3 regions of the Neorhizobium sp. T6_25 genome follow, and region 3 is predicted to be linked to each of the others. Evidence: predicted binding sites of a transcription regulator. Region 3 holds the regulator's gene; each other region holds the start of a gene.
What was found. Region 3 encodes PhoB, which activates phosphate uptake and scavenging genes when phosphate is short. Its sites were predicted from a motif close to TGTCATNNANCTGTCAT; they were not measured.
Positions count from the first base shown of each region.

Region 1 (10,205 bases), on a different contig from region 3:
GGATTTCGGCTTCATCTTCAAGAAGGGTTCGGATCTCGTTGCGCCGGTCAACGCCGCAATCGCCGCGCTGAAAGCCGACGGCACGCTCGATACGCTGAACAAGAAGTGGTTCCTCGATTACACGATGGGCCAGTAGAGGCATGGCGCCTTTGCGTCGCAGAACGTCCCAGCCGCAGGATTTCCCCTGGTGGCTGGTCGCCTTCGCGATACTTTGCCTCGGCCTGGCGGCGGTCATCGCCCTCAACGACCTCTATTCCCAGGTCTTCAATGTCGTCGCCAAGGGCATCGGCATCACGGTCGGCGTGACGCTCGCCGCCTTTCTCCTGGCGACGCTGCTCGGGCTCGGCATCGCGCTTGCTGGGCTTTCCGGCAATGTCGTGCTGAGGCAGGCGGCGCGATTCTATATCGAGCTCGTCCGCGGCATCCCGATCCTCGTGCTGCTCTTCTACATTGCCTTCGTCGGCGCACCGGCCTTCGTGACGCTCTACAATTGGGCGCTGGCGCCGCTGATCGAGGGCGGCTGGGCCCAGGCGCTTCTGGTGCGCGACGTCTCGCTGCTCTGGCGGGCGATCATCGCACTGACGATCGGTTATGCAGCCTTCATCGCCGAAATCTTTCGTGCCGGGTTCCAGGCCGTCGATATCGGCCAGATCGAGGCGGCAAAGGCGCTGGGCTTGACCCGCTGGCAGCGTTTCCGGCTGATCGTCTTCCCCCAGGCGATGCGGGTGATCCTGCCGCCGCTTTCCAACGACTTCGTCTCGATGGTGAAGGATTCATCGCTCGTCTCGGTCCTCGGCGTCGCCGACATCACCCAGATGGCCAAGGTCTATGCGGCCGGCTCCTTCCGCTTCTTCGAGACCTATTCGATCGTCACCTATATCTACCTGCTGCTGACGATTGGCCTGTCGCTGGCCCTGCGCGGCATCGAAGGACGTTTGCGGAGTAGGACGGAGCGCTAACGCAAAAGGCGGCCCGAAGGCCGCCTCGCCGTTTCAGTCCCTGCCGAGCGCCCCGCAGCGTCAACGACGGCAGAGCGCAGTTTATTCAGTACACTTCCGGAACGTACATGTCCGCCGGCACCGGATGGCGGATGTAGTCGTCGTTCCGGACGCGGCCCGGCAGGTCGATCTGCTCCTTCGGCACGGTCTCGTAAGGCACCTGGGCGAGAAGGTGGGAGATCATGTTGAGCCGCGCCTTCTTCTTGTCGACGGCCTGCACCACCCACCACGGCGCTTCCGGAATGTGGGTGCGCTGGAGCATCTCTTCCTTCGCTTTGGTATATTCTTCCCAGTGGACGCGGCTTTCGAGATCCATCGGCGACAGCTTCCACTGCTTCAGCGGATCGTGGATGCGCATCTTGAAGCGGAATTCCTGCTCCTCGTCGGTAATCGAGAACCAGTATTTGACGAGGATGATGCCCGAGCGGACCAGCATGCGTTCGAATTCCGGCACCGAGCGGAAGAACTCTTCCAGCTCCTCCTTGGTGCAGAAGCCCATCACCCGCTCGACGCCGGCGCGGTTGTACCAGGAGCGGTCGAACATCACCATTTCGCCGGCGGTCGGCAGGTGCGGGACGTAGCGCTGGAAATACCACTGGTTCTGTTCGCGCTCGGTCGGCGCGGGCAGCGCGACGACGCGGGCGACACGCGGGTTGAGGCGCTGGGTGACGCGCTTGATGGCGCCGCCCTTGCCGGCCGAGTCGCGACCTTCGAACAGCACGACCATCTTCAGCTTCTTGTACTGCACCCAGTCCTGCAGGCGGACGAGTTCGTGCTGGAGGCGGAAAAGCTCGCGGAAATAGATTCGGCGGTCGATCGTCGCCTCGGCGGGCTCAGACATGCCCTCGGCGACCAGCTCGTCGAGCCGGTCCTCTTCCATCTGCATTTCGAGCTCTTCATCGAAGCTGTCGGCGATCTCTTCCTTGATGCGGCTGAGCTGGTCTTGCATGGGTTCGGACATGGTGGGCATTCCTCCTTTATGGAAACTCAGATCAACCACGTTTCCGCGAAAGCTTTATGACAGAGATGCGACAGATTTTCTGCGAAGCAATTCGATTGCCGATTTCTTCGGAAACTGCTATTGCAGCGGCCATGGGATCGAAATTCGGATGCCTCGCGAACCATATCGTCGTGCTGCAGGACCACAAACGTCTGCCGGCACGGTTTTTCGCGCGGGTATCCGGGGCGCTTTGCGACCGACTTAGCTGATTGCCTCAGCTTGCGGCAGCCCTAAGCTGCCGGACACCCATTTCCTGTTTCAGTCAGCTTTACGGACAGCAGCCATGAGCGCACCCCGCACCCTTTACGACAAGATCTGGGACGACCACGTCGTTTCCGAGGATGAGAACCACACCTGTCTTCTCTACATCGACCGTCACCTCGTTCACGAGGTGACGTCGCCGCAGGCTTTCGAGGGCCTGCGCATTGCCGGCCGCAAGGTCCGTGCACCGGAAAAGACGCTCGCCGTCGTGGACCATAACGTCCCGACCACGGCCGACCGCCACGAAGGCATCAAGAACGAGGAAAGCCGCATCCAGGTGGAAGCGCTTGCCCAGAACGCCCGCGACTTCGGCGTCGAATATTATTCGGAAAAGGACGTCCGCCAGGGCATCGTCCACATCGTCGGCCCGGAACAGGGCTTTACCCTGCCGGGCATGACCATCGTCTGCGGCGACAGCCACACGTCGACGCACGGCGCCTTCGGCGCGCTGGCGCACGGCATTGGCACGTCTGAAGTCGAGCACGTGCTCGCCACCCAGACGCTGGTGCAGAAGAAGGCGAAGAACATGCTGGTGCGCGTCGACGGCCAACTGCCGCCGGGCGTCACCGCCAAGGACATCATCCTTGCCATCATCGGCGAGATCGGCACCGCCGGCGGCACCGGCCACGTCATCGAGTTCGCCGGTGAGGCGGTCCGCGCGCTCTCCATGGAAGGCCGCATGACGGTCTGCAACATGACGATCGAAGGCGGCGCCCGCGCCGGCCTGATCGCGCCGGACGAAAAGACCTTCGAGTATATCAAGGACAAGCCGCGCGCCCCGAAGGGCAAGGCCTGGGACATGGCGCTCGACTACTGGAAGACCCTGCAGACGGACGAAGGCGCGCATTTCGACAAGGTCGTCGTGCTCGACGCCGCCAACCTGCCGCCGATCGTCTCCTGGGGCTCTTCGCCGGAAGACGTCATCTCGGTCGAGGGTTCCGTTCCGAACCCGGACGATATCCCGGACGAAACCAAGCGCACCTCGAAATGGCGTGCGCTGGATTACATGGGCCTGAAGCCGGGCACCAAGATCACCGATATCGCCATCGACCGCGTCTTCATCGGCTCCTGCACCAACGGCCGCATCGAAGACCTGCGCGCCGCAGCCAAGGTCGTCGAAGGCCGCACCGTCGCCTCGACCGTGTCCGCCATGGTCGTCCCGGGCTCCGGCATCGTCAAGGAACAGGCGGAAGCCGAGGGGCTCGACAAGATCTTCAAGGATGCTGGTTTCGAATGGCGCGAACCGGGCTGCTCGATGTGCCTGGCGATGAACGACGACCGCCTGAAGCCGGGCGAGCGCTGTGCCTCCACCTCGAACCGCAATTTCGAAGGCCGCCAGGGGTACAAGGGCCGCACCCATCTCGTCTCGCCGGCCATGGCCGCCGCAGCCGCGGTCGCCGGTCACTTCGTCGATATCCGCGAGTGGAAGTAGGCTTTTTAAGAATTTGACTTCGAGATGCCCGGCCTCCGCGCCGGGCATTTTCGTTTCGGGCAAACGGTCCCCTCACTTGCGATTTCTAACACTTAGCTGAAGCTAAGATGTTGAAATCGCTTTCTCTCCCGCAAGGGGAGAGATAGAGCAGCCGCGCTGCCGCAGCCTACCTCTCCCCTTGCGGGAGAGGTTACAAAATCAAGATCTTAGCGCAGCTAAGTCTTAGATTTTGTTGGTGAGGGGGCAGGCCGCTATCTTATCCCAGCACCCTCACCACCGTCCCTTTGCGCATGAAGCGGATCAGCCGTTTCATGTCGGGGAGACTGACGGCGATGCAGCCGGCGGTCGGCTGGTAGCCGGGTTTGATCAGGTGGAAGAAGATCGCCGAGCCGCGGTTGCGGGCTCGCGAGGTGACGTTCCAGTCGAGCACGAGGCAGATGTCGTAGAGCCCGTCGGCCCGCATCATCTCCTCATGGCTTGGCCGGAACGGTGCCCTCACCGGGCGATTATACGACGGGTGCTCCGGCTGGTCGCACCACAGCAGGTCTTTACCGATGCGCGTCATCGAAAGCGGCGTCGGGGGCAGCGTCACGCGGTCCCCACGGACATAGCCGTTGAGGAGGCGCATCGGCGCGATCGGCGTTGCGCCGTCCCCTTCCCGCTTGAAGGGAGAGGTGCCGGACCGCCCGAGTGCCGCCGGCACGGTGATGCCGCCGAAGGAGACGATCGCACGGCCCCGGTCACGCGGCGCGGTGCGAACGGTGACGACGGCAGTGTTTTTGTGATTTCCCTCGCGAAAACGCTGCATTTCTCTCACAAGGTTTTGCTTTGAATATGATTTCGTTTGAATTCATAGCACACTAAAGCGCTGCGCATATTGAATCGAAACATCGTACTTTCCGAAAATCGATTCCGATTTTTGGGTCGATGCTGTAGGGATTTAGGTCGAGGAGCCCTAAATGCGCTTCGATTGGCTGCAACAGCAGTCTGGACGCAACGGCGAGACGAAAGGCAAGAACGCATGGCAGCGCGCACGATACTCCTGGTGGACGACGACGACGATCTGCGCGAGACGCTTGTCGAGCAGTTGTCGTTCTATGACGAGTTCGCAATCCTCCAGGAGGCGAATGCGGCCAAGGCGCTGCAGACCGCCAAGAATGCCCAGATCGACCTGCTGATCATGGATGTCGGCCTGCCGGACATGGACGGCCGCGAGGCGGTGAAGCTGCTACGCAAGAACGGCTTCAAGGCGCCGATCATCATGCTGACCGGCCACGACACCGATTCCGACACCATTCTCGGCCTCGAAGCCGGCGCCAACGACTATGTGACGAAACCCTTCCGCTTCGCCGTGCTGCTTGCCCGCATTCGTGCCCAGCTTCGCCAGTACGAGCAGAGCGAGGACGCCACCTTCACGGTCGGCCCCTATCTCTTCAAGCCGAGTCAGAAGCTGCTGACCACCGAGGACGGCAAGAAGATTCGCCTGACCGAAAAGGAAGCGGCGATCATTCGCTACCTCTATCGCGCCGGCCAGAAGGTAGTGACCCGCGATGTCCTCCTGGAGGAAGTCTGGGGCTATAATTCCGGCGTGACTACGCATACGCTGGAAACCCATGTCTACCGTCTTCGCCAGAAGATCGAGCGCGATCCGTCGAGCGCCGAAATCCTGGTCACTGAAAACGGCGGCTACAAGATCGTACCGTAAAGGGCCCTGATGTCGCTGACCGAAGATATCCGCCTGCTTTCGCAGGTTCCGCTGTTCCGGGACATGAACGACGACCAGCTGCGCCTCGTCGCCTTCGGTGCCGAGCGTCGGCAGGTGACGACCGGCCAGCAGCTGTTCCGGGAGAAATCCCCGGCGGAATCGGCCTTCATCGTCGCCAGGGGCCGTTTCGAACTGCTGATGGCGGACCGCAGCGGCGAGATGAAGGTGGAAGCGACGGTCGGCCCCGGTACTCTGCTGTCAGAGCTGGCGCTCGTGACCATGGTGGAGCGCAAGTTCACCGCAATCGCGATCGAGGATTCCGAAGCCCTGAAGATCAGCCGCTCGCTGTTCCACCGCCTGCTGGAGGAATATCCGCAGGTCGGCCGGGTAATCGAGAACCGCATCCGCGACAATATCGCCGGCCTTGCCAAGGCGGCGGCGGCAATGCAGGACCGGTTTGCCTGAGAAGCGGAAGAGCTTTGCCCTTGATCGTCCAGCCTCGTGTCTGGATCCTCGGGTCAAGCCCGAGGATGACGACCTTGATGCTCCTCAGGCGGATTTGACGGTAAGGCACATCCTTTGTTTTCGTCATCCTCGGGCTTGACCCGAGGATCCACAGGCCGGGCACGACGTCAGAACTTGAACACCGCCGTCACCGGCACATGGTCCGAAGGCTGGTTCCAGCCTCGGGCCTCCTTCAGCACGTCGATGTGATCGAGGAACGGGCCGAGGTCGGGCGAGGACCAGATATGGTCGAGCCGGCGGCCCTTGTTCGCTGCTTCCCAGTCCTTGGCGCGGTAGCTCCACCACGTGTAGATCTTCTCCGGCTCCGGCGTGTGCTGGCGCATCAGGTCGAGCCAGCCGCCCTTGGCGATGATCTCCTTCATGCCCTCGGTCTCGACAGGCGTGTGGCTGACGATCTTCAGGAGCTGCTTGTGCGACCAGACGTCGTGCTCCAGCGGCGCGATATTGAGGTCGCCGACGAGGATCGAGGAAATACCGGGCATGGCGTCGGCCTTCAGCGCCTTCATCTCCTCGATGAAATCCAGCTTGTGGCCGAATTTCGGATTGATCGTCCGATCCGGCTCGTCGCCGCCGGCGGGCACGTAGAAATTATGCAGGCGGATCCGCCGCGAGCCGCGCTCGAAGAGCGCCGAGATGTGCCGCGCATCGCCGACATTGCAGTAGTTCTGGCGATGGTCTTCGAGGAGCGGCACTTTCGAAGCGATGGCGACGCCGTGATAGCCCTTCTGGCCGTGGATGATGATGTGCTGGTAACCGAGATCCTTCAGCGGCTGCAGCGGAAACTCCGGCTCCTGGCACTTGATTTCCTGCAGGCAGAGGATGTCCGGCTTGTGACGGACGAGGAACTGCTGAACGATCGGCATGCGCAGCCGCACGGAGTTGATATTCCAGGTCGTGATCGAAAATGTCATGATATCCCTCGGGGCTCTGCCGCGAGCTTTAGGAAATTTTGTGGCCCCTGAGAAGCGAAAAGGGCCGCGCAATCAAGCGCAGCCCTTCATTGATTTCAGGTCCTGCCGCGGTCAGCCCTTGCGGACGTCCTCATAGGGAATGATGAAGACCTTATCGTCGAGTTTGACCCCGTTCTGGACGTTGTAGATCATCACCGACGTATCCTTGTTCTGGGCATCGGTGATCGTCCACTGGCGCAGATCGTAGGTCTTGGAATCGAACATCATGGTGATGGTCGAATCGCCGAACACGGTCTTGTTGCCCAGCACGATCGTGGTGAGATCGGACTCTTCCTTGACGTTGCGGACCATCTGGTTGCCGAGGTCGATGCGGCTCGCGAGCAGCAGGCTGAGCGGCGTCTTGGAGAGCGGATAGATATCCCAGGTCTTGAGCTTCATATTGCCGATGACGACGTTATTGCCGTCCGCGATGACGCGGATCGGCGACGGATCCTCGAAATTGAAGCGCAGCTTGCCGGGACGCTCGATAAAAAATTTGCCGCCGGTCTGCTCGCCGCGCGGCCCGAACTGCACGAATTCGCCCATCATGGTTTTGACCGAGGAAAAATGGTCCGCGATCTTCTGGGCTGCCGCGCTGCCGGCGCTCTGGGCGAAACCGAGGTTGGGCGCAAAGGCGGCCGCGGCCAGGCCCGCAAGCCCCAGCGAAAATTGCCGGCGGCCGAGCGCGCTGGAATTGACGTTTGAAAGGATGGTCTTTTCGTTCTTCATTCTGGTCTCCTTTCGTTACTCCTCCGCACCAAAGGCGGCGGCTTGATGGCCGGCCCGTGGCGATCACGAAAGCCTTACCGTTCGAGGATGTCGCCCTCGGTCGGCACCAGGATTTCGCGTTTGCCGGCGTGGTTGGCCGGCCCGATCAGCCCCTCCTGCTCCATCCGCTCGATGAGCGAAGCGGCACGGTTGTAGCCGATGCCGAGACGGCGCTGGACATAGGACGTGGACGCCTTGCCGTCCCGCAGCACGATCGCCACCGCCTGATCGTAAGGGTCGTCCGACTCCGCGAGGTTGGACATGCCGGCCGGGCCGGAACCGTCACCGTCCTCGTCGTCATCGGCCGTGATCGCATCGAGATATTGGGGGTGCCCTTGAGTTTTCAAGTAGGCGACGATGTCTTCGACCTCGGTATCGGAGACGAAAGGCCCGTGGACGCGCTGGATGCGGCCGCCGCCGGCCATGTAGAGCATGTCACCCATGCCGAGCAGCTGTTCGGCGCCCTGCTCGCCGAGAATGGTGCGGCTGTCGATCTTCGAGGTGACCTGGAAGGAGATGCGGGTCGGGAAATTGGCCTTGATCGTGCCGGTGATGACGTCGACGGACGGGCGCTGGGTCGCCATGATCACATGGATGCCGGCGGCACGCGCCATCTGCGCCAGGCGCTGTACGGCGCCTTCGATATCCTTGCCGGCGACCATCATCAGGTCGGCCATTTCGTCGATGATCACGACGATATAGGGGATCGGCTGGAGATCGAATTCTTCTGTCTCGTACATGGCTTCGCCCGTATGGCGGTCGAAACCGGTCTGCACGGTGCGGGTCAGCACCTCGCCCTTTTCCAGCGCCTGCTCGACGCGGCTGTTGAAGCCGTCGATATTGCGCACGCCGATCTTCGACATCTTCTTGTAGCGCTCTTCCATCTCGCGGACGGTCCACTTGAGCGCGACAACGGCCTTTTTCGGGTCGGTGACCACAGGCGACAGCAGGTGCGGGATGCCGTCATAGACGGAGAGTTCGAGCATTTTCGGGTCGATCATGATCAGGCGGCACTTCTCCGGCGTGTAACGGTAGAGAAGCGACAAGATCATGGTGTTGATGGCGACGGATTTGCCCGAACCGGTGGTGCCGGCGACGAGCAGGTGCGGCATCTTGGCGAGGTCGGCCACGACGGGCTCGCCGCCGATCGTCTTGCCGAGCGCCAGGGCGAGCTTCGCCTTGCTGCCCTCGAAATCCTTGGAGCCGATCATTTCGCGCAGATAGACCGTCTCGCGGGTGCGGTTCGGCAGCTCGATGCCGATCGCATTGCGGCCGGGGACGACGGCGACGCGGGCAGCGATCGCACTCATCGAACGGGCAATATCGTCCGCAAGGCCGATGACGCGCGACGACTTGATGCCCGGCGCGGGCTCGAGTTCGTAAAGCGTGACGACCGGGCCGGGGCGGACATGGATGATCTCGCCCTTGACCCCGAAGTCCTCAAGAACGCCTTCGAGCAACCGGGCATTCTGCTCCAGCGCATCCGCCGACAGCGAAGCGTCGCGGGCGACGGCCTTCGGTTCGTTCAGCAGATGGACGGAGGGCAACTGGAACCCGTCGGGCGCGATGAACGAGCCCTGGGCTTCGCGGGCAACGCGGGCGCTCGGCTTCGGCGGCGCGGCCGAGGGCGCGACACGCTGCTGGACGCGAACGCCGTTGACGGTCTGCGGTGCGCGGGAGGCGACGAACGGCGCGTCGTCGTCCTCGTCGTCATCGGCCAGGATGCCGGCCGGACGCGGCGGCATGTCGTCCAGGTCGAAGGGCGGATCGTAGTCGTCGTCTTCGTCATGGCGGGAAATCGGTGGAGCCGCCACCACCCGACGCGGCGAGGTAGCCCGCTCGGCGGGACCATCGAGCGAGGGCTCCATGCGACGGCCGGGGGCCACGGATGCCGCTCTCGCGCGGACCGGCTCGTTCAGCGTCCCGAATTCATCCTCGTTGAAATCGTAGGGCTGGTCGAAATCCATCCGGCTGCGCGGCTTGATGCCGGCAAGGCGTCGCAATCTGGCCTGGGCGATATACCAGTAGTGAGCGATGGCGCCGAACGCCAGGAAACCGGCAAACCGGTCCTCGTCGTCCTCTTCCTCGACCTCTTCACGCTTGGAACGGGTCTTGGCGGCCGCGACCGGCTGGTCGTCGTCCTCGGCATCCTCCTCGAAGGCTTCACCGACAAGGCCGGAGGCAAACAGCATCAGCCAGGCGCAGGGAATGATGAACAGGCAGCCGAGCACCATAGCCACGGTACCCGTCGGATAGGCGCCGACGAACAACGCCGGGAAGCGCAGGATCATGTCGCCGATGACGCCGCCGATGCCGTTCGGGATCGGCCAGGTGAGCGGTGCGGGAAAGCAGCCCAATGTTGCCGAGGCGAGTAGTGTGCCGCCGCCCCAGGCCGCAAGGCGCGCCGGAACGCGGTCGTATTTGCGCCCGGCGATCAGAGCCAGGGCGAAGGCGAGTACCGGCAGCAGGGCGACGAGACTTGCAAGCCCGAGGAACTGCATCATCAGGTCGGCGAAGGCCGCACCCGGAAAGCCGAGAATATTGGTCGGCGCGTTATCGGTCGCGT
Region 1 covers NZ_PVBL01000012.1:18,437-28,641, forward strand. Annotated here, with positions in the region: gene C5L10_RS17280 (transporter substrate-binding domain-containing protein) at 1-136, shown strand, start outside; gene C5L10_RS17285 (amino acid ABC transporter permease) at 141-959, shown strand; gene ppk2 (polyphosphate kinase 2) at 1,045-1,959, opposite strand; gene leuC (3-isopropylmalate dehydratase large subunit) at 2,282-3,691, shown strand; gene C5L10_RS17305 (L,D-transpeptidase) at 3,948-4,499, opposite strand; gene C5L10_RS17310 (response regulator transcription factor) at 4,713-5,396, shown strand; gene C5L10_RS17315 (cyclic nucleotide-binding domain-containing protein) at 5,406-5,861, shown strand; gene C5L10_RS17320 (exodeoxyribonuclease III) at 6,029-6,832, opposite strand; gene C5L10_RS17325 (outer membrane lipoprotein carrier protein LolA) at 6,944-7,600, opposite strand; gene C5L10_RS17330 (DNA translocase FtsK) at 7,675-10,205, opposite strand, start outside.
Region 1: a site for PhoB is predicted at 2,005-2,021, ahead of ppk2 (polyphosphate kinase 2). Genes of this name have one in related genera too.

Region 2 (10,205 bases), on a different contig from region 3:
CGCTGAAAATCGAAGAAGGCCGGCGGTGACGCCGGCCTTTCTGCATCTTGATATGGCTTCCATTGATGATCATCATCAGCGGAATAGATTTGACCTCGCGGCCCGCGCTCGCGACACTCGGCCGTCGCTTCGTTGAGGATGGTGCATGGAGCAGAAGAACAGTGGTCGTTGCCTGTGCGGCGAGATCCGGTTTGAGACGGTGGGTCCGCTGCGGACGGTCACGGCCTGCCATTGTTCGCAATGCCGCCGCCAGACCGGGCTTTATTACGCGGCGACCAGCGTTCGCGTCGAGAACATGACGCTCGAAGGCGAGGAGGCGCTGAGCTGGTATCGCGCCAGCGACGAGGCGCGGCGCGGCTTCTGCTCGCAATGCGGCTCCGCGCTGTTCTGGCAGGAGGAGGGCGCGGCGAGCATTTCGATCCTGGCGGGCGCTTTCGATCAGCCGAGCGGGCTTGTCATGGGCGAGCATATCTATTGCGCCGACAAGGGGGATTTCTACCAATTGCCCGAGGACAGCGTGCCGCATTATCCGGGCGATCGCCCCGCATCCGCCTGAACCATAAAAAACTCTCGGAACAACGTTGCCGCCACCGACGGCTGGCGCTAAATCGGTACCATGACCCAGGACATCAGCCAGACTTTCCGCATCGCCGTCGCCCAACTCAACCCGACCGTCGGCGATATCGCCGGCAATCTGGCGCTGGCCCGAGAAGCCCGAAAGGATGCCGCCCGCGAAGAGGCGGATCTCATCCTGTTCACCGAGCTCTTCCTGTCCGGTTATCCGCCGGAAGACCTCGTCCTGAAACCGGCTTTCCTCAACGCCTGCCTGAAGGCGGTGGAGGAGCTTGCGGCCGATACGGCAGACGGCGGCCCCGGCGTCATCATCGGCTTCCCGCGTCAGGGCGCGGAAGGCCGGCACAATTCGATCGCCGTGCTCGACGGCGGCAAGGTGATCGCGGTGCGCGACAAGATCGACCTGCCGAACTATGGCGAGTTCGACGAGAAGCGGGTCTTCATCGCCGGAGAGATGCCAGGCCCCGTCAATTTCCGCGGCGTCCGGCTCGGCATCCCGATCTGCGAGGATATCTGGGGCGATCTCGGCGTCTGCGAGACGCTCTCGGAAAGCGGGGCGGAAATCCTGCTCGTGCCGAACGGTTCGCCCTATTATCGCGGCAAGGTGGATATCCGCCATCAGGTCGTTCTGAAGCAGGTGATTGAGACCGGCCTGCCGATGGTCTATGCCGCCCAGCTCGGCGGTCAGGACGAACTGGTCTTCGACGGCGCAAGCTTCGGCTTCAACACCGACAAGTCGCTTGCCTTCCAGATGAGCCAGTTCGAGCCGGCCGTCGCCGTCACCGAATGGAGACGGATTGGCGAGACCTGGCATTGCGCCCGCGGGCCGATGGCCCGCATTCCGGAAAAGGAGGAGGCGGATTATCGCGCCTGCCTCCTGGGGTTTCGAGATTACGTCAACAAGAACGGCTTCAAGTCGGTCGTGCTCGGCCTGTCGGGCGGCATCGACAGCGCCATCTGCGCGGCGATCGCCGTCGATGCGCTGGGCGAGGAGAGGGTGCGCACGGTGATGCTGCCTTACCGCTATACGTCAGAGGATTCGCTGAAGGACGCGGCCGATTGCGCCAAGGCGCTCGGCTGCCGCTACGATATCGTGCAGATCGCCGAGCCGGTGGACGGTTTTTCGTCGGCGCTGGCGGAGCTGTTCGAAGGAACCGACGAGGGCATCACCGAGGAAAACCTCCAGAGCCGCGCGCGCGGCACGATCCTGATGGCGATCTCCAACAAGTTCGGTTCGATGGTGGTAACGACCGGCAACAAGTCGGAAATGTCGGTCGGCTACGCGACCCTCTACGGCGACATGAATGGCGGCTTCAACCCGATCAAGGATCTCTACAAGATGCAGGTCTATGCGCTGGCCGCCTGGCGCAACCAACACCTGCCGCCGACAGCTCTCGGCCCCAGCGGCGAGGTGATCCCGAAGAACATCATCTCCAAGGCTCCGTCCGCGGAACTCAGACCCAACCAGACCGACCAGGATTCGCTGCCGCCCTATCCGGTGCTCGACGATATCCTCGAATGCCTGGTCGAGTTGGAAATGGGGACCGAGGAGATCGTTGCCCGCGGCCACGACATCGCAACCGTTCACCGGATCGAGCACCTGCTCTATCTCGCTGAATACAAGCGGCGCCAGTCGGCACCGGGCGTCAAGATCACCAAGAAGAACTTCGGCCGCGATCGGCGTTATCCGATCACCAACCGGTTCCGCGATCGGTAGGAGAGGATCATGGCCCTGCGCAGCTCGGTCGAGATCTTCAATATCCGGACGAGGACGATGCGGGTGGTCTGGCAGACGGAAGCTCTGTTCGAGGCGCCCAACTGGTCGCCCGACGGGCGTTACCTGATGCTCAACAGCGAGGGCCTGATCTATCGTCTGTCACCGGAGGGTGATGACGGGCCTGAACTGGTCGATACCGGCTTTGCCCGCCAATGCAACAACGACCACGGCATTTCGCCGGACGGTTCGCTGATCGCCATCTCCGACAAGGTGGAGTTCGGCAAGTCGGCGATCTATGTGCTTTCCGCCGCCGGTGGCGGCGTGCCGAGGCTGGTGACCCGGAACCTGCCGTCCTACTGGCATGGCTGGTCGCCTGACGGAAAAAGCTTCGCCTATTGCGGCATCCGCGGCGACGAGTTCGACATCTATACGATCGGCATCGAAGGTGGCGCAGAGACGCGGCTGACATTCGGCGAGGGCCGCAATGACGGGCCGGACTATTCGCCGGATGGGAAATGGATCTATTTCAATTCCAGTCGCAGCGGGCTGACGCAGATCTGGCGCGTTCCGGCCGCCGGCGGCATGGCCGAGCGGATCACCGACGGCGGTTACGGCGACTGGTTTCCGCATCCGTCACCGAAGGGTGACAAGCTCGTCTTTGTCTCCTACGATGCCGATGTCTTCGATCACCCGCGCGATCTCGACGTCCGCATCAGGCTGATGGACATGGACGGCGGCAATGTCGAAACGCTTTTCGAGCTCTTCGGCGGGCAGGGCACGATGAACTCGCCGAATTGGTCGCCTGATGGCGATGAGTTTGCCTATGTGCGCTATTTTCCCGTCGCATGAGCGCCTTGCGCCGAGGATGGCGTGAGGGCATAACCGATCCCGTCAGGTGCCGGCGACAAGCCGGAGAATCGGGAATCCGGGGTGGAACCGGAACGTGCCCAACGCTGTGAGGTGGATGCTCGGCCGCAGGATAAGCCACTGGGAAACCGGGAAGGCGGCGGTTGAGGCGGATGAAGCCAAGTCAGAAGACCGGCCTGACACGATAGACCGACCCCGCGCGGACGGCGGAAAGGTTTCGGACCTCTCCTTGCTTCTGAAAGGCAAGGGAGCAACGGCATTGTTGGGGACAAACGATGCAACCTGATCCTTTCGCGCATGCCTTGCTGCCTGCCGGTGAATTTTCGAAGGCCGAGCGTGCGGCCGTCTACAGGGCGATCGAGACGCGCCGCGACGTGCGCGACCAGTTCTTGCCCGATCCGCTGCCGGACGACCTGGTAAAGCGGCTGCTGGGCGCCGCGCATTCGGCACCCTCGGTCGGCTTCATGCAGCCCTGGAACTTCATCCTCATCCGCGATCCGGCGCTGCGGGAGGCGGCTCGTGCCGCCTTTTCGCGCGCCAATGACGAAGCCGTGGAGATGTTTCCGGAGGAGAGCCGCGACCTTTATCGCAGCCTCAAGCTCGAAGGCATCGTCAAGGCGCCGCTCTCGATCTGCGTCACCTGCGATCCGGATCGTGCCGGCCCGGTGGTGCTCGGCCGCACCCACAATCCGCGCATGGACGTCTATTCGACGGTCTGCGCCGTGCAGAACCTGTGGCTTGCGGCAAGGGCCGAGGGCGTCGGTGTCGGTTGGGTCAGCATTTTTCGCGAGGAGGACGTGCGTGCGCTGCTGGGCGTTCCCGACCGCGTCGAGATCGTCGCGTGGCTATGCCTCGGTTATGTCGATCAACTCTATGCCGAGCCGGAATTGGCGCTCAAGGGCTGGCGCCAGCGGTTGGCGCTGGAGGAGCTGATCTTTCAGGATCGCTGGGATAACCGTTGATCACTGCTGCGGCTGCGGTCCTGCCGATTTCGGATTGCTGAGGTCGATATCCGCTTCGGGCAGGAAAGCCGGCCCGACGGTGCGCACCTTCTTGTTTGGATCGTATGGCCGCTCCTGCGGCGGTGGAGCGGGCGGCTGGACCGCGGCCTGCGGCTTTTGCGGGCGGGTCTGCAGCTTGGTGATCCCGGAATAGGGCTGCTCTTCTCTCGGAAGTTCGATGCCCGGCACCTTTCGGCGGTCATCGACAACAGGCGGCAGCGGCTCGAAGGAGGGGATGCAGCGCTGTTCGCGAATGGCGGCGAGAATGGCATTCCGCTCTTCCGAGGGCAGGATCATCTGCCGCGAACTGTTCCGTTCCGCCGCCAGCGCGTCGCGGCTCTGTTCCATTCTTTCCAGCGCATCCCGCATCTGGCCGCAGACCTCGGCATTCGGGCCACCCAGAACCACCACGCTGCCATTGCCGCAGCCGGCGCGGCGCATGTCGACCCGCAATTCCCGGATATCGGCATTGTATTCGCCAAGCTGCTGGGCGTAGCTGCGCGCTGCAGACGTGTTGCCGATGATCTGCGGGCTGTTTCCAAGTTTCCGGTAAAGGGCTGCACAAACGGCAGGGTCCCCCGCCAGCGCTGCGGCAGGCAGAAGCAAGAGCGGTATGGTCAGCAGGCCGCGAAGCGGTATTGGCAATTCCGGCATCCTCTCCAAATGGGAGATGGCATCATGGAACGTGCCGGTTGATAATCTCATAAAGCCGCGATCACCGCACGGTGAAATCGATCCCAAGCGCCGTTCGAGCCCCGAACGGCGCTCGCGCCAAAGCATGAGAAGATTGGCAACTCAGGATAGAATCTGCAGATTTGGCTGCGAGGCTTCCACGACGGCGAGCGCCGCCATGTTCACCACGCCGCGAGACGTCACCGAGGACGACAGGATATGCGCCGGCTGGGCCGCCCCGAGAAGAATCGGGCCGACATGCAGTGCGTCCGTGAGGTTGCGGACCAGACCGAGCGAGATGTTTGCCGCATCGAGATTCGGGAAAACCAGCAGGTTGGCTTCGCCGGTCAGCGAACTGTCCGGCATGGCCCGCTTGCGCAGCGTTTCCGACAATGCCGAGCCACCCTGCATTTCGCCGTCCACTTCCAGCTCCGGCGCCCGCTGGCGGACCAGCTTCAGGGCAGCCCGCATCTTCTGGGCGCTTTCGGAATCGCGCGAGCCGAAGTTCGAGTGGCAGATCAGCGCAGCCTTCGGGGCTATGCCGAACCGGCGGATTTCCTCTGCCGCCAGAATGGTGATCTCGGCGATCTCCTGCGCGGATGGGTTGTAGTTGACGAACGTGTCGGTGAAGAACATCGCGCCGCGCTGGGAGATGACCAGGCTGAGGCCCGAGAAGGCGCAGACACCCGGCCGCTTGCCGATGATCTGGTTTACGTCGCTGAGATGCTTGTCGTAACGGCCCTCGACGCCGCAGATCAGCGCGTCCGCATCACCGCGCTTGACCGCCAGTGCACCGATTACCGTATTGTTGGTGCGCACGATGGTGCGTGCCGCTTCCGGATTGATACCTTCGCGACCGACCAGGGTGAAATATTCATCGACATAGTCCCGATAGCGCGGATCGTCTTCCGGGTTGACCACCGCGAAATCCACATTCGGCCGGATACGGATGCCGAAACGCGCCAGTCGCGCCTCGATGACCGAAGGACGGCCGATCAGGATCGGGGTTGCCGTCTTTTCCTCCAGCAGAACCTGCGCGGCGCGCAATACGCGTTCGTCCTCGCCCTCGGCGAAGATCACGCGGTTCTTTTCGGAAACCTTGGCGGCGCTGAAGATCGGCTTCATGACGAAACCAGAGCGCCAGACGAAGCGGTTCAGCTGGTCGAGATAGGCCTCGAAATCCTGGATCGGCCGCGCGGCGACGCCGGTCTCGGCCGCTGCCTTTGCGACCGCAGGCGCAATGCGCAGGATGAGGCGTGGATCGAAGGGCGAGGGGATCAGATAGTCTGCGCCAAAAATCGGCGACTCGCCGGAATAAGCGCGTGCCGCGACGTCGGAGACTTCCTCGCGGGCAAGCGCCGCGATCGCCTTGACCGCCGCCATCTTCATTTCCTCGTTGATCGTCCGGGCGCCACAATCGAGCGCGCCGCGGAAGATGTAGGGGAAGCACAGCACGTTGTTGACCTGGTTCGGGAAGTCCGAACGGCCGGTGCAGATCATCGCGTCGGGACGGGCGGCGCGGGCAAGCTCGGGCATGATTTCCGGCGTCGGATTGGCAAGCGCCATGATCAGGGGCTTTTCGGCCATCTGTGCCAGGAGTTCGGGCTTCAGTACACCCGCGGCGGACAGACCGAGAAACACGTCGGCACCGCCGATGCTGTCGGCAAGCACACGCTTGTCTGACTTCTGGGTGTAGATTTCCTTCCACTCGTCCATCAGCGTATTGCGCCCGTCATAGACGAGGCCTTCGATGTCGTGGACCCAGATATTTTCTTTCTTCGCGCCGAGCGAAACGAGGAGATGCAGGCAGGCGAGTGCTGCGGCACCTGCGCCCGAGGTCACGATTTTTACGTCGGCGATGTTCTTGCCGGCGAGTTCCAGCCCGTTCAGGACTGCGGCGGCGACGATGATCGCCGTGCCGTGCTGGTCGTCGTGGAAGACCGGGATGTTCATCTTTTCGCGCAGCCGGCGTTCGACTTCGAAACATTCCGGAGACTTGATGTCTTCGAGGTTGATGCCGCCGAAGGTCGGCTCGAGCGCCGAAACGGTTGAGACCATCGCCTCGATGCCGGGCGCGTCGATCTCGATGTCGAACACATCGATGCCGGCGAACTTCTTGAAGAGGACGGCCTTGCCTTCCATGACCGGCTTGGAGGCCAGCGGACCGATATTGCCGAGCCCAAGCACGGCCGAACCGTTGGAGACGACAGCGACGAGGTTGGCGCGGGCGGTATAGTCCGCGGCCAAGTCCGGGTTGTCGCGGATCGCCAGACATGGGGCTGCAACGCCCGGAGAATAGGCAAGGGCCAGATCGCGCTGGTTGCCGAGCGGCTTGGTCGCCTGGATCTCCAGCTTGCCGGGCCGCGGATAGCGGTGGAAGAACAGCGCCTGCTCGTCGAGATCGCCGCTGACCGGCATGGCCGGCGACTTCGGTTTATCCTGCGCGTTCATGTTTCCTCCTGGCTTGCTTGTTCTGTCTTTGAGGGGTCGAAAGGAGAAACCCCTCATTACATCAAACGACCCAAAGCAACAGCAGCTAATTTGCGGTCATGGCGGAAATTGGAACAGCGTCGATCAGGCGTCGAAACGGACCTTTCCCAGCCCCTGTCATCATCCTGAAACACGAGTCTGGTTTTGAAGCCAACAGAAGCGGCAGCGAAAGGACGACTTCGTGACCGGTGAGATGGATACAAGACATTTCAGAACGCTCTTCATTTCGGACGTTCATCTGGGCTCCAAGGCAGCCCGAACGGACTTCCTCCTGGATTTCCTGCGTTATCATGAAGCGGATACCATTTTCCTGGTCGGCGACATCGTCGACGGCTGGCGGCTGAAGCGCAACTGGTATTGGCCGCAGGGCTGCAACGACGTGGTCCAGAAGCTGTTGCGCAAGGCGCGCAAGGGCACCCGCATCGTCTACATCCCCGGCAACCACGACGAATTCCTGCGTTCCTTCCCGGGCACGCATTTCGGCGGCATCGAAGTCGCCGAGCGCGAAATCTACGAAATGGCCGACGGCAAGAAATACCTGGTCCTGCATGGCGACGAGTTCGACGTCGTGGTCCGCAACGCCCGCCTGCTCGCCTATCTCGGCGACTGGGCCTATGACGCGGCGATCGTCATCAATATCGGGCTCGCCGCCATCCGCCGCCGCCTCGGCATGCCATACTGGTCCTTCTCCGCCTGGGCCAAGCTGCAGGTCAAGCACGCGGTCAATTTCATCGGCGAGTTCCAGCGGGTCGTCGCCGACGAAGCCCGCCGCAACAATGTCGATGGCGTCATCTGCGGCCATATCCATCACGCCGTCATGGAGGACATCGACGGCATCCACTACGTCAATACCGGCGACTGGGTGGAGAGCTGCACGGCGATCGCCGAGAATTTCGACGGCACGCTGGAATTGATTTCCTGGCAGAACATGGCCGCCACGGCGGAAATCAAGTCCTTGCCGGCGCCGCAATCCATCGAGGACATGCGGGCCGCCTGAGCGGCCTGCAACAGATGGACGGGCCTGCCAGAGGGCTATATCTTGCCATAGGCAGGCACAAGGGTGTGTGTTAGGTAAGCTGAAACTTCAGCAACCCACCCGTGAAATCGTGATTCCCTCAAATACGGCGCAGACAGCGCCCCGGTTCTTCCAGTTGCGCTGTGCGATCGCCTATGGGGCGCCGCTCGGGGTGAACGGAGTGATTCTGCCCTATCTGCCCGTCTGGCTCGACGGGCTTGCCTTTACCGAATTCGAAATCGGCCTCGTGCTCGCAGCCCAGCTTTTCCTGCGCGTGGCTGCCGCCCCGGTTGCCGGCCTGCTTGCCGACCGGATGACGGAACGGACCCTGATGCTCGCCTGGTCCGGCGCGTTGTCGTTGTTGACGGCATTCGCCATGTTCTTCACCCGCGATTTCTGGCCGGTTCTCACCCTCATCGCCGTTCAGGCGGCGGTCTTCGCACCCTATGCGCCGATCGTCGAATCGATTGCCGTCAGCGGGGTCCGGCGCTGGGGTTTTCAGTATGGTTCGATGCGCGTCTGGGGATCCGTCGGCTTCGTGGCCGTGGCCCTCCTCGTCGGAGAACTCCGCGGCTTCTGGGGTTTCCAGGCTATTCCGTGGGCGATAGCTTTCGGTTTTCTCCTGACCGTCGCCGTTGCCTTCGCGGCTCCGAAGCTCGGCCGGGCGGTTGCAAGGCCGGACCCAGACAGGATGCCTCAGCCAAGCTCGCTCAGAAGGCTCGACCTGCACGTGCTGATGATCGGCGCATCGGTGGCGCAGGCAGGGCACGGCATGTTCTATACGTTCGGCACCATTCATTGGCAGCAGATCGGGTTTTCGAGCGGCTCGATCGGCGTCCTGTGGAGCGCGGCCGTCGTGTCGGAGATCTTCGTCTTTTTCGCGGGGGGCTGGATCGCCAGGCGGATTTCTCCCTGGACGCTGATGCGGATCGGGTGCGCGGTCGCGGTGGTCCGCTGGACGCTCTTTCCGATGCCGCTCGACTTCTGGGGATATCTGGCGCTGCAGGCCACCCACGCCTTCACGTTCGCCTTTGTCCATATCGGCATCCAGCACCGGCTGGTCGAGGCAGTGCGCGAAGACCAGGAAGCCTCGATGCAGGGCGCCTATGTCTTCTACAACGGCGTCTTTCTGGCGCTTGCGACGGTGCTTTCCGGCGTACTCTACCGCCAGTTCGGCCCGACGAGCTATGTGGCGATGTCGGTCCTGGCGCTGGTCGGCCTGTCGATCATCGCGCTTGCGGCAAGAATTCAGCCCCAGAGGGTCGCTTCCGGCGGATAGACGAGGGAACCTTCGTAGCGCAGCCCGTCCGGCCGGTCGCGGGAAAGCAGCAGAGGCCCGTCGAGATCCGCATAGTCGGCATCCTGGGCCAGCAACACGGCCGGCGCCATGGCAAGCGAGGAGCCGACCATGCAGCCGATCATCACGGCAAATCCGAGCCGCTGTGCTTCCGCCTTCATCGCCAGCGCCTCGGTCAGTCCGCCGGTCTTGTCGAGCTTGATGTTGACCGCGTCGTACCGGTCGCGAAGGCTTTCCAGGTCCTCCGTGGCGTGCACGCTTTCATCGGCGCAGACGGAAACGAGGCGGCGGATACGGCCAAGCGCCGCATCCCGGCCGGCGGGCAATGGCTGTTCGATCAGCGACACATTGGTTTCCGCGGCAATCGCCATGTGGTGGGCGAGGTTTTCCTCGGTCCATCCTTCGTTGGCATCGACGATGATCCGCGCGGCCGGCGCGGCGTCGCGAACGGCCCTCAGCCGCGCCTCGTCATCGTCGGTTCCGAGCTTGACCTTGAGGAGCGGACGTTGCGCGTTCCTTGCAGCTTCGGCCGCCATGTCCTCCGGTTCCCCCAGCGACAATGTGAAAGCGGTG
Region 2 covers NZ_PVBL01000022.1:109,357-119,561, reverse strand. Annotated here, with positions in the region: gene C5L10_RS24515 (GFA family protein) at 146-556, shown strand; gene C5L10_RS24510 (NAD+ synthase) at 617-2,290, shown strand; gene C5L10_RS24505 (TolB family protein) at 2,306-3,139, shown strand; cobalamin riboswitch at 3,167-3,352, shown strand; gene bluB (5,6-dimethylbenzimidazole synthase) at 3,433-4,119, shown strand; gene C5L10_RS24495 (hypothetical protein) at 4,120-4,812, opposite strand; gene C5L10_RS24490 (NADP-dependent malic enzyme) at 4,954-7,281, opposite strand; gene C5L10_RS24485 (UDP-2,3-diacylglucosamine diphosphatase) at 7,514-8,317, shown strand; gene C5L10_RS24480 (MFS transporter) at 8,427-9,614, shown strand; gene dgcA (N-acetyl-D-Glu racemase DgcA) at 9,584-10,205, opposite strand, start outside.
Region 2: a site for PhoB is predicted at 7,436-7,452, ahead of C5L10_RS24485 (UDP-2,3-diacylglucosamine diphosphatase). Genes of this name have one in related genera too.

Region 3 (10,205 bases):
GAATTCGTTTCGTCTCGCATTCGCCGCCGCATCCCTGAGCCTTCTCGGCGCCGCGCCCGCCTTGGCCGGGGCGCGAAATCCGGTGGTGGTCGAACTGTTTACGAGCCAGGGGTGTTCGTCGTGCCCGCCCGCCAATGCCAATCTGGTCAAGCTGAGCAGCGATCCCGACATCCTGGCGCTCAGCTTCGCCGTGACCTATTGGGACTACCTCGGCTGGAAGGACATTTTCGGCAGGGAGGAGTTCACTCAGCGCCAGGTGACCTACGAACCGGCACTCGGCCAGTCGAGCCCATTCACGCCTCAGATGGTCATCAATGGCCGCACTTCCGCGGTTGGCCAGGATCTCGGTGAAGTCCGCAGCCTGATCGCAGCAGAAAAGCCGCTTGCCGGACCTGCGGTGCGCCTGAAGGGCGACACGGTCGCGATCGATGGCGGCGGCAAACCGGCTTCGCCTGCCGATATCTGGCTGATCCGCTATGATGCGGGCCTTGTCGAAGTTCCCGTGGCACGCGGCGAAAATGCCGGCGAGACACTGCCCCATGCACATGTGGTGCGCCAACTGACGCATCTTGGGCTATGGGACGGCAAGCCACAAAGCCGGACGATCCCGCCGGCAAAGCCCAACGAGAAACGTGCTCTGCTCGTCCAGGAGCGCAATGGCGGCCAAATTCTTGCGGCGGCGACGGATTGATGAAGAGCGGAGACGGCGCGCTAAAGCTGCGTGCTCCTCTGATGTCCACATCATCCGTAGAGAACCTGTTCCGGCGCCGCTGCTTCAATCCATCGGCGCGGGACCCTGCTCCCGATGCTGTTACACTTGTTGATCGGTTCTCTGCCACTCGCGGCCGGCGAGTTAAGGAAGTGTTTATGAATTCGTGAAAAATGAATGGATACTTGCCGGCGGTCCGGGCCTGAGGGGCTTGGTTGGGATGACCGAGACTGCCGCGCGGTGCGTAACCTTTTGAGTAACCGCCTGCATGTGTTCGCGACGCAGGTGCTGTACGGAGTAAAGCCAAGACCATGAACAAGAAGCCCTTCGCCCTGGCGATCTTCGCCGCATCTTTCGCCACGCCCCTCTGGGCTGCCGACCTCGCGCCCTATTCCGAACCGCCGGCCTATAACGAACCTGCCGGCGCGCCGAAGGCGGGCTGGGGGGGCGCCTATGTCGGTGCCGATCTCGGCATGGCATCCCGCAAGCTGAACCCGTTCGATGGCGACAAGGGCCTCGTTCTCGGCGCTCACGGCGGCTACAACATGGACCTCGATTCCGGCGTCGTCGGCGCGGAAATCGAAGCCTCGCATCTCGGCAACGTGGAAAGCCGCGTACCGGGCGGCAAGATCACCGAAAAGGGCCGCGTGGCCGCCAAGGCCAAGGCTGGCGTCGGCTTCAACCAGACGCTCGTCTACGGCACCGCGGGTGCTGCGCTCACCAGCTTCGGCGGCAAGAACGGCACGTCCGGTCCGGACGGCTGGAAGCCGGGCTGGATCCTGGGCGCGGGCGTCGAGCAGAAGCTCACCGACAACCTGTCGGCCCGGGTCGAATACAATTACACCATGACCAACGACGTCCGCAGCACCTCCGGCGGCGTCTCCTCCAGGACCGACGTGCGCGACCAGACGCTCAAGGCTGGCGTGAACTACAAGTTCTAGTCCCGCAAAAAAACTCTCCGGATCCATCGGATCTGGAGAGGGCATTGTTGCGGTTCGACAATCTATAAAGCGCCGTATGCCGGAAGGCCTACGGCGCCGTTGGTATAATGGGCGGTTCTCAGAGAGCCGCGTCGGTGTCGAGCTGGTCGCGGACCTGGTCGATCTTGCCGACGGCCGGCCCCACGCCAAGCTCGTCCTGCGCCCACCCGAAGGCCTCGTCGCTCACCGGTGCGCCCGCGAAATCCTCCAGCGCATCGCGAAGTGCTGCCTCGCCGAGCTCGGGATCGGTGGCGGCAGGATCGATGCCGTTCGTCAGTTCGTATTGCGCATAGGCGTTCACGTAGGCCGAGAGCGAGGTCATCCGCGGATCGTTGGTGTTGAGATAGGCGTGGTAGTTGCGCTTCAGTGAGCTTAGGCCTGCCACTTTTGCGGCCTGCGGCTTGGCTTTCTCCGCTGGCGTTGCCTTCGAGACCTTGCGGTCGGCATCCTTCTTCGTCCGCTCTTTGCCGGAGCCGAGACTGGCCGAGTTCGACCGGCTCTTGCCGGAATTCCCATGGTTCGAGACGTCGTCGCGACCACCGCCCTTGCCGCCGCCGTTTCCGCCGCCGCCACCATTACCGCCGCCGTTACCGCCGCCATTGCCATCCTTGGCCAAGGCGAGGTCCGGAAATCCGGTTACGCCTCCACCGACGGACACTGCGGCGAGCGCAAGGACGACGATGCCGTTCTTGAGGACCTTGTTCATGTTCATCCATCTCCTGATATGCATTGCCAAAGCCACAAGAAGCTTTGCGCTTCGCGGCTTTTCGGATGCCGTACATTCTGGCGCAGAGGCGGATATAAATCCATGGGATTAGGACCAATGAGCCTGCCTTCGGGACCAAGGTCCGGTGGGGCGGGGACATTGGTCTCATCGGGAGCCTGCACCAATCTTCATGGAAGCCGTACGACACTGCCGCGAGGACGACGATGCTGATCGATGCAAGGTGTGAGGCGGCCACGGATCCGCGGGGTGATGCCCTCCGAGGGGTCTCGACGCTGAAGATCGATCCGTTCAATCGCGCGGCGCTCTACAAGTACGAGTCCTGACGGAGGAGGCGGGGCGTGAGCCATAAAATTCCGAAACGCACGCTCTTGAAGGCGATATCGCGGGGGGCCTATCTTCCTGGGCTTTCCCATCTGGGGAATGACCGCGCCGCCGGTGATCCTCGCCAATATTGCTGTCATAACCCATATCCGTCCTTTCTGCCGGAGCGGGCACGGAGGGTGCAAACCTGTGCAAATGCTGGGGCGCGTCCTTTTCACAAATGAAATAAATCTGTCACAAAACTGTAATGAGCAACAGATAGAGGGTAGCCGACGCCCAAGCGTCAATCCGAATTCCAAGGGAGAAATCCATGAAGAAGTATCTAGGAAGCTGCGCTGTAGCCGCAATTCTGCTGGCCACCGCAGGCGTCGCAACGGCTCGCGATCAGGTTCAGGTTGCCGGTTCCTCCACCGTTCTTCCCTATGCGAAGATCGTTGCGGAAGCTTTCGGCGAAGCCTTCCCGAAGTTCAAGACCCCGATCGTCGAGTCGGGCGGCACCGGCGCCGGCCTCAAGGAATTCTGCAAGGGCGTCGGCGAAGCCACGATCGACATTGCAAATGCTTCCCGCGCGATCAACAAGTCTGAAGCCGAAGCCTGCAAGGCGGCCGGCGTCACCGACGTCCAGGAAATCCGCATCGGCTACGACGGTATCGTTTTCGCGACCGCCAGCAGCAACGGCGACATGAAGCTCGAGCCGAAGGACATCTACAAGGCTCTCGCCGCTCAGGTCGTTGTTGATGGCAAGCTCGTCGCCAACCCCTACAAGAACTGGTCGGAGATCAACCCGACGCTTCCGAAGGGCCCGATCGCCGCCTACATCCCGGGCGAAAAGCACGGCACGCGCGAAGTTTTCGAACTGAACGTTCTTGCTGCAGGCTGCAAGGATTCCGGCGCAACCGACGTCATCGCCAAGGAGCTCGCTGAGAAGGCCGCCCAGACCAAGGCTTGCGTTGCTGTTCGCAAGGACGGCGTTGCCGTGGACATCGACGGCGACTACACCGAGACGCTCGCTCGTATCGCTGCCAACAAGACCGGCGTCGGCGTATTCGGCCTCGCTTTCTACGAAAACAACGCCGACAAGCTGAAGGTCGCCACCATGCGCGGCATCAAGCCGACCGCAGCCACGATCGCTGACGGCACCTATCCGGTTTCCCGTCCGCTGTTCTTCTACGTCAAGAAGGCTCACCTGGGCGTCGTCCCGGGCCTCAAGGAATACGTCGAGTTCTTCCTCTCCGACGACATGATCGGCCCTGACTCGCCGCTCATCGAGTACGGTCTGGTTGCCGCTCCGGACGCCCAGCGCGAACAGGCCCGCAAGGACTTTACCGCTGGCAAGACCATGTAATCAAAAGAACGGCGCCGCTCCTGGCGGCGCCGTTTCTCTCCGACCGCAGGCTTTTGCCTCGGTGGGGAATCGTCGGTTTTGCGGCGATGGTGTTGCGCGAGGCGCGACGGCGATGCGATCGGTTCCGATGAACGGAGCTGGGCGGTGATGGGTTGCCGCCGAAGGCGGTACGCCGGGGGATTATGATGAACACATCACTAATATTGTTGATTTTGGCGATAATCGGCATAGCCGGTTACGTCGCCGGTGCCCGGTATGCAATGGCACTGGTCGGAGGAATTTCCTCCAAACTTCATTCGCGGCCTGGATATTACGGTTCTTTTGTCGCCGTCTGGGCGATCTTGCCGGCCGTCGTCATTCTTTTTGTCTGGCTGGTCGCCAGCCCCATGTATATCAGCTCCTCGGTGCGCGGTGCGTTTCCCGAAGAGGTGAAAACCCAATCGCAGGCCGAGCAGGGCCTGAGCTACGGCATGATTACCTCGATTGCCCGCGGCATGAATGCGCTGACTGGCGACGAAATCGCCCGCATCGAGAATAATCCGGTGGAGCTTCGTGCTGCGCTTGGCGCCAAGGGCGTTCCGCTTGCGGGTGATCCGCAGCCCTTCATGGTCAAGGCCGCTGCCGAGCTGAACAGGATGACCTTCGTCAGCCGTATCCTCATGACGATCATTGTTCTGGGGGCTTCCATCGGCGGCGCCCTCTTTGCTTATCGCCAGATCGCGCCGCGCTTCCGCGCCCGCAACCGGGTGGAAAAAGTGATCCTCGGCAGCCTCGTCGTCGCGTCTTCGATCGCCATTCTGACCACCGTCGGCATCGTCGCATCGATGCTGACGGAAGCTGCCCACTTCTTCACCGCCATTCCCGCCTGGGAATTCTTCTTCGGCACGGTATGGGACCCGCGTTTTGCCGCTGCGGGTTCGGGTGGCTCCGAAGGTCAGTTCGGTCTCATTCCGCTGCTGCTCGGCACGCTCTATATCGGTTTCGTCGCGATGCTCTTCGCGGTTCCGATCGGTCTCTTTTCGGCAATCTACATGTCGGAATATGCTTCGCCGAAGGTCCGCTCGGTTGCCAAGCCGCTGCTCGAAGTGCTCGCCGGCATTCCGACCATCGTCTACGGCTTCTTCGCATTGACGACGGTCGGTCCGTTCCTTCGCGACATTTCTTCGCAGCTGAACGGCCTCGTCACCGGCGACTATGCCAACTTCATACAGGCACAGAGCGTTCTGACGGCTGGTTTCGTCATGGGCATCATGCTTATCCCCTATGTGTCCTCGCTATCGGACGACATCATCACGGCAGTGCCACGTGCCCTGCGTGACGGCTCGCTCGGTCTCGGCGCCACTCGGTCGGAAACCATCAAGAAGGTCGTCCTGCCGGCAGCTCTGCCGGGTATCGTCGGCGCTCTCCTGATGACCGCATCGCGCGCCGTCGGCGAAACCATGATCGTCGTGCTTGCGGCCGGTGTTGCCGCCCGCCTGCAGATCAATCCGTTCGAGCCGATGACGACCGTGACCGTCAAGATCGTCAACCAGCTGACGGGTGACCTTGAGTTCACCTCGCCGCAGACCCTGGTTGCCTTCGCGCTGGGCATCACGCTGTTCGCCATCACGCTTTGCCTCAACATCTACGCGCTCTATATCGTGCGCAAATACCGGGAGCAGTACGAATGACCGATGTGGTTTCTCCCGCCGCCGGCATCCCCAAGGCCAAGTCCGTCCGTCGCGATATCGGCATCAAGGGCCGCTACGCCGCCGAGCGTCGCTTCCGCGCCTATGGCATCGCCGCGCTTTCCTTCGGCATCATCTTCCTGATGCTTCTCCTGTGGTCGGTGGTCTCCAAGGGATACACCGCCTTCCAGCAGACCATGATCACCATGCCGGTCGAGTTCTCGCAGCAGATCATCGACCCGCAGAACGAAAGGGCCACCAACCCGCAGAAGCTGATGACGGCGAACTATCCGGTCGTCGCCCGCAACGCGCTCGCCAAGCTGCTCAACGTCAGCGTGGACGACCGTGTCGCAGCCCGCGCAGTCAGCCAGATGCTGTCGGATGGTGTCCGCGTTCAGCTGCGTGACCTGGTGGTCGCCAATCCGGCGATCATCGGAACGACGCAGACGGTAAGACTGCTCGCCTCCGGCGATATCGACTCGGCCTACAAGGGCCAGATCGACCTCAACGTCGGCCAGGAGAACCGCAAGATCAACGACCAGCAGCTCGGTTGGATGACGCAGCTCTCCGACAGCGGTGCGCTTGCCAAGCATTTCAACAGCGGCATTTTCGTCAACGGCGCATCGAGCCGTCCGGAAGCCGCCGGCGTCGGCGTCGCGCTCATCGGCTCGTTCTACATGATGCTGATCGTGCTTGTCCTGGCGCTGCCGATCGGCGTCGCCGCCTCGATCTATCTCGAGGAGTTCGCCCCGAAGAACAAGTTCACCGACCTGATCGAGGTGAATATCAACAACCTCGCGGCCGTTCCCTCGATCGTCTACGGTCTTCTCGGTCTGGCGGTCTTCGTCAACTTCATGGGCCTGCCGCGTTCCGCCTCCTTCGTCGGCGGTCTGGTGCTCACCCTCATGACGCTGCCGACGATCATCATCGCGACCCGCGCGGCGCTGAAGGCCGTGCCGCCTTCGATCCGGGCGGCGGCCCTCGGGCTCGGCGCATCGAAGATGCAGACGATCTTCCACCATGTCCTGCCGCTTGCCATGCCGGGCATCCTGACCGGCACCATCATCGGCCTGGCCCACGCACTCGGCGAAACCGCGCCGCTGCTGCTGATCGGCATGGTGGCCTTCGTCGCCAACTATCCGACCACGCCGCTTGACCCGTCGACGGCGCTGCCGGTCCAGATCTACATGTGGGCGAACGAAGCGGAGCGCGCGTTCGTCGAGCGTACCTCGGGAGCAATCATCATCCTGCTCCTGTTCCTCATCCTAATGAATGTTGGCGCAATTCTCTTGCGGCGTCGCTTCGAGCGGCGCTGGTAGAAGGAGTATGACAATGAATATGATGTCAGAATCGGCAGTAGAAAAGGCGCTGGACCAAAAGATGAGCGATGCTTCCCACAAGATGATCGGCAAGGACGTTTCGGTTTATTACGGCGAAAAGCGTGCGCTTTTCGACGTCAACCTCAACGTCCGCGAAAACACTGTGACGGCTCTCATCGGTCCTTCCGGCTGCGGCAAGTCCACCTTCCTGCGCTGCCTCAACCGCATGAACGACACGATCGAGAATTGCCGCGTCACAGGCAAGATCACCCTCGACACGGACGATATCTACGACAATAACATCGACGTCGTGGAACTTCGCGCCCGCGTCGGCATGGTGTTCCAGAAGCCGAACCCGTTCCCGAAGACCATCTACGAGAACATTTCCTACGGTCCGCGCATCCACGGTCTTTCCAAGAACAAGGCCGACATGGACCAGATCGTCGAGGCGAGCCTGCAGCGCGCCGGTCTCTGGGGCGAAGTGAAGGATCGCCTGCACGAATCCGGCACCGGCCTCTCCGGCGGCCAGCAGCAGCGTCTGTGCATCGCCCGTGCGATCGCCGTGTCGCCGGAAGTCATCCTCATGGACGAACCCTGCTCGGCTCTCGACCCGATCGCGACCGCCAAGGTTGAAGAACTCATCCATGAGCTGCGTGCCAACTACACGATCGTGATCGTGACGCATTCGATGCAGCAGGCTGCCCGCGTGTCGCAGCGCACCGCCATGTTCCATCTCGGCCAGCTCGTCGAGGAGAACGACACCGACAAGATGTTCACCAATCCCGACGATCAGCGCACCCAGGATTACATCATGGGCCGTTTCGGCTGATCCAGCCGATTGTGCCGCCTGAAAATCAATTTTGAGGACTAGAAGATGGCATCGACCCATATCCTGTCGGCTTATGACGACGAACTGAAATACCTGAGCCGCCGCATTTCCGAAATGGGTGGCCTCGCCGAGCAGATGTGCTCGGACGCCGTGCGGGCGCTGGTCAATTCCGACGCCGCACTCGCCCAGAAGGTCATCTCCGACGACGTGATCCTCGATCACGCCGAGCGCGAGATCGGCGACAAGGCGATCATCACGATCGCCCGCCGCCAGCCGGTTGCAGCCGACCTTCGCGAGATCGTCGGTTCGCTGCGCATCGCCTCCGATCTGGAGCGCGTCGGCGACCTTGGCAAGAACACCGCCAAGCGCGTCATCGCGGTTCAGGGCACCGGCGTTCCGCGCAAGCTCGCCCGCGGCCTCGAACATCTCTCCGATCTCGCCCTCGTGCAGCTCAAGGACGTCCTCGACGTCTATGCGACGCGTTCGGCGGAAAAGGCCGAGGCGATCCGCAGCCGCGACGAGGAAATCGACGCGATGTACACCTCGCTGTTCCGCGAACTCCTCACCTACATGATGGAGGATCCGCGCAACATCACCACCTGCACGCATCTTCTGTTCTGCGCCAAGAACATCGAGCGTATCGGCGACCACGCCACCAACATCGCCGAGACCATCTACTACATGACGACAGGCGCCCAGCCGGAAGGCGATCGTCCGAAGGACGACTCGTCGAACACGCTCGGCGCGATCACCGAATAGAACTGACGGAGCAGGCCAAGAATGCTGCCGAAAATCGCTGTCGTAGAAGACGAAGAGGCGCTGAGCGTGCTTCTTCGCTACAATCTGGAAGCCGAGGGTTATGAGGTCGATACCGTTTTGCGGGGCGACGAAGCCGAAATTCGGCTTCAGGAGCGGGTACCGGACCTTCTGATCCTGGACTGGATGCTGCCCGGCGTTTCCGGCATCGAACTCTGCCGCCGGCTGCGCATGCGCCCGGAAACCGAGCGCCTGCCGATTATCATGCTGACGGCCCGCGGCGAGGAGAGCGAACGTGTTCGCGGCCTCGCCACCGGCGCCGACGACTATGTGGTAAAACCCTTCTCGACGCCGGAACTGATGGCGCGCGTCAAGGCCATGCTGCGCCGGGCCCGTCCGGAGGTGCTCTCAAGCGTTCTCCGTTGCGGCGATATCGAACTTGATCGGGAAACCCATCGCGTCCACCGCAAGAGCCGCGAAGTGCGTCTGGGCCCGACCGAATTCCGCCTGCTCGAATTCCTGATGGCGGCGCCGGGGCGGGTCTTTTCCCGCTCGCAGCTTCTGGACGGCGTCTGGGGCCATGACATCTACGTCGACGAGCGTACGGTCGACGTCCATGTGGGAAGACTCCGCAAGGCACTCAACTTCTCCAACATGCAGGATGTCATCCGCACCGTCCGCGGCGCCGGATACTCCATGGAAACATAGTTGGTGGCCACGAGATGAGCGCGCGGGTCCTGTTGGTCGACGACGACGAGTCGTTCCGCCTGATATTGCGGAAAGCCCTCGTGGCCGACAGCTTCGTCGTATCGATGCTGGCAAGTGGAGCCGAGATCTCAAATCGCTTGAAAGCGGTTCCGCCGGATATCCTGGTCATGAGTTCGGATCTTCCGGGCGTGCGAGGTCTCGAGGTGTGCCGCGAGGTGCGTCTCGACCCTGTCCTGTCGCGCCTTCCGATCATCCTCCTTGTGCCGTCGGGTGGCGAAGGCCTTCACCTCATAGCACTCGCGGCGGGTGCCGACGATTGCCTCCTAAAGCCATTCTCCCCGGTCGAGCTCGTTGTCCGTGTGAAGAACCTGCTCAGGCGCGTGAACCCGGCGCTTCTCGACCATATGCTGAAGGTCGGCGATCTCACGCTTGACCGGGAAGCCCATCGGGTTCACCGGCAGAAACGTGAGGTCAAGCTCGGGCCGAAGGAGTTCAAGCTCCTTGAATTCCTGATGCGGACGCCGGGCAAGGTCTATTCCCGCTCGGAGCTCAAGGCGTCCCTATGGGGCGACGACACGACTGTCGATGAGCGCGCCATCGATGTCCATATCGGCCGGCTTCGCAAAGTCATCAGCCTCGGCAAGTCCGACAACGTGATCCGGACCGTGCGCGGCGCCGGATACGCATTGGGCGATTTCTGACGCCGTCTCGTTGGACTTGAGTCCAACCTTTATTCTGACCGTCTCATTGCGACCCGGCGGACCATTGCCATGGAGGCTGGCGAAGCAGCATTCGGCGTCTATTGAAACTATGCAGCGCCTTTCACCAACGCCTCCGCCGTACC
Region 3 covers NZ_PVBL01000015.1:136,978-147,182, forward strand. Annotated here, with positions in the region: gene C5L10_RS20235 (thioredoxin family protein) at 1-691, shown strand, start outside; gene C5L10_RS20240 (outer membrane protein) at 1,021-1,650, shown strand; gene C5L10_RS20245 (hypothetical protein) at 1,769-2,395, opposite strand; gene C5L10_RS20255 (substrate-binding domain-containing protein) at 3,048-4,082, shown strand; gene pstC (phosphate ABC transporter permease subunit PstC) at 4,268-5,752, shown strand; gene pstA (phosphate ABC transporter permease PstA) at 5,749-7,068, shown strand; gene pstB (phosphate ABC transporter ATP-binding protein PstB) at 7,082-7,897, shown strand; gene phoU (phosphate signaling complex protein PhoU) at 7,943-8,656, shown strand; gene phoB (phosphate regulon transcriptional regulator PhoB) at 8,678-9,361, shown strand; gene C5L10_RS20285 (winged helix-turn-helix domain-containing protein) at 9,376-10,062, shown strand; gene C5L10_RS20290 (DNA-binding transcriptional regulator) at 10,170-10,205, opposite strand, start outside.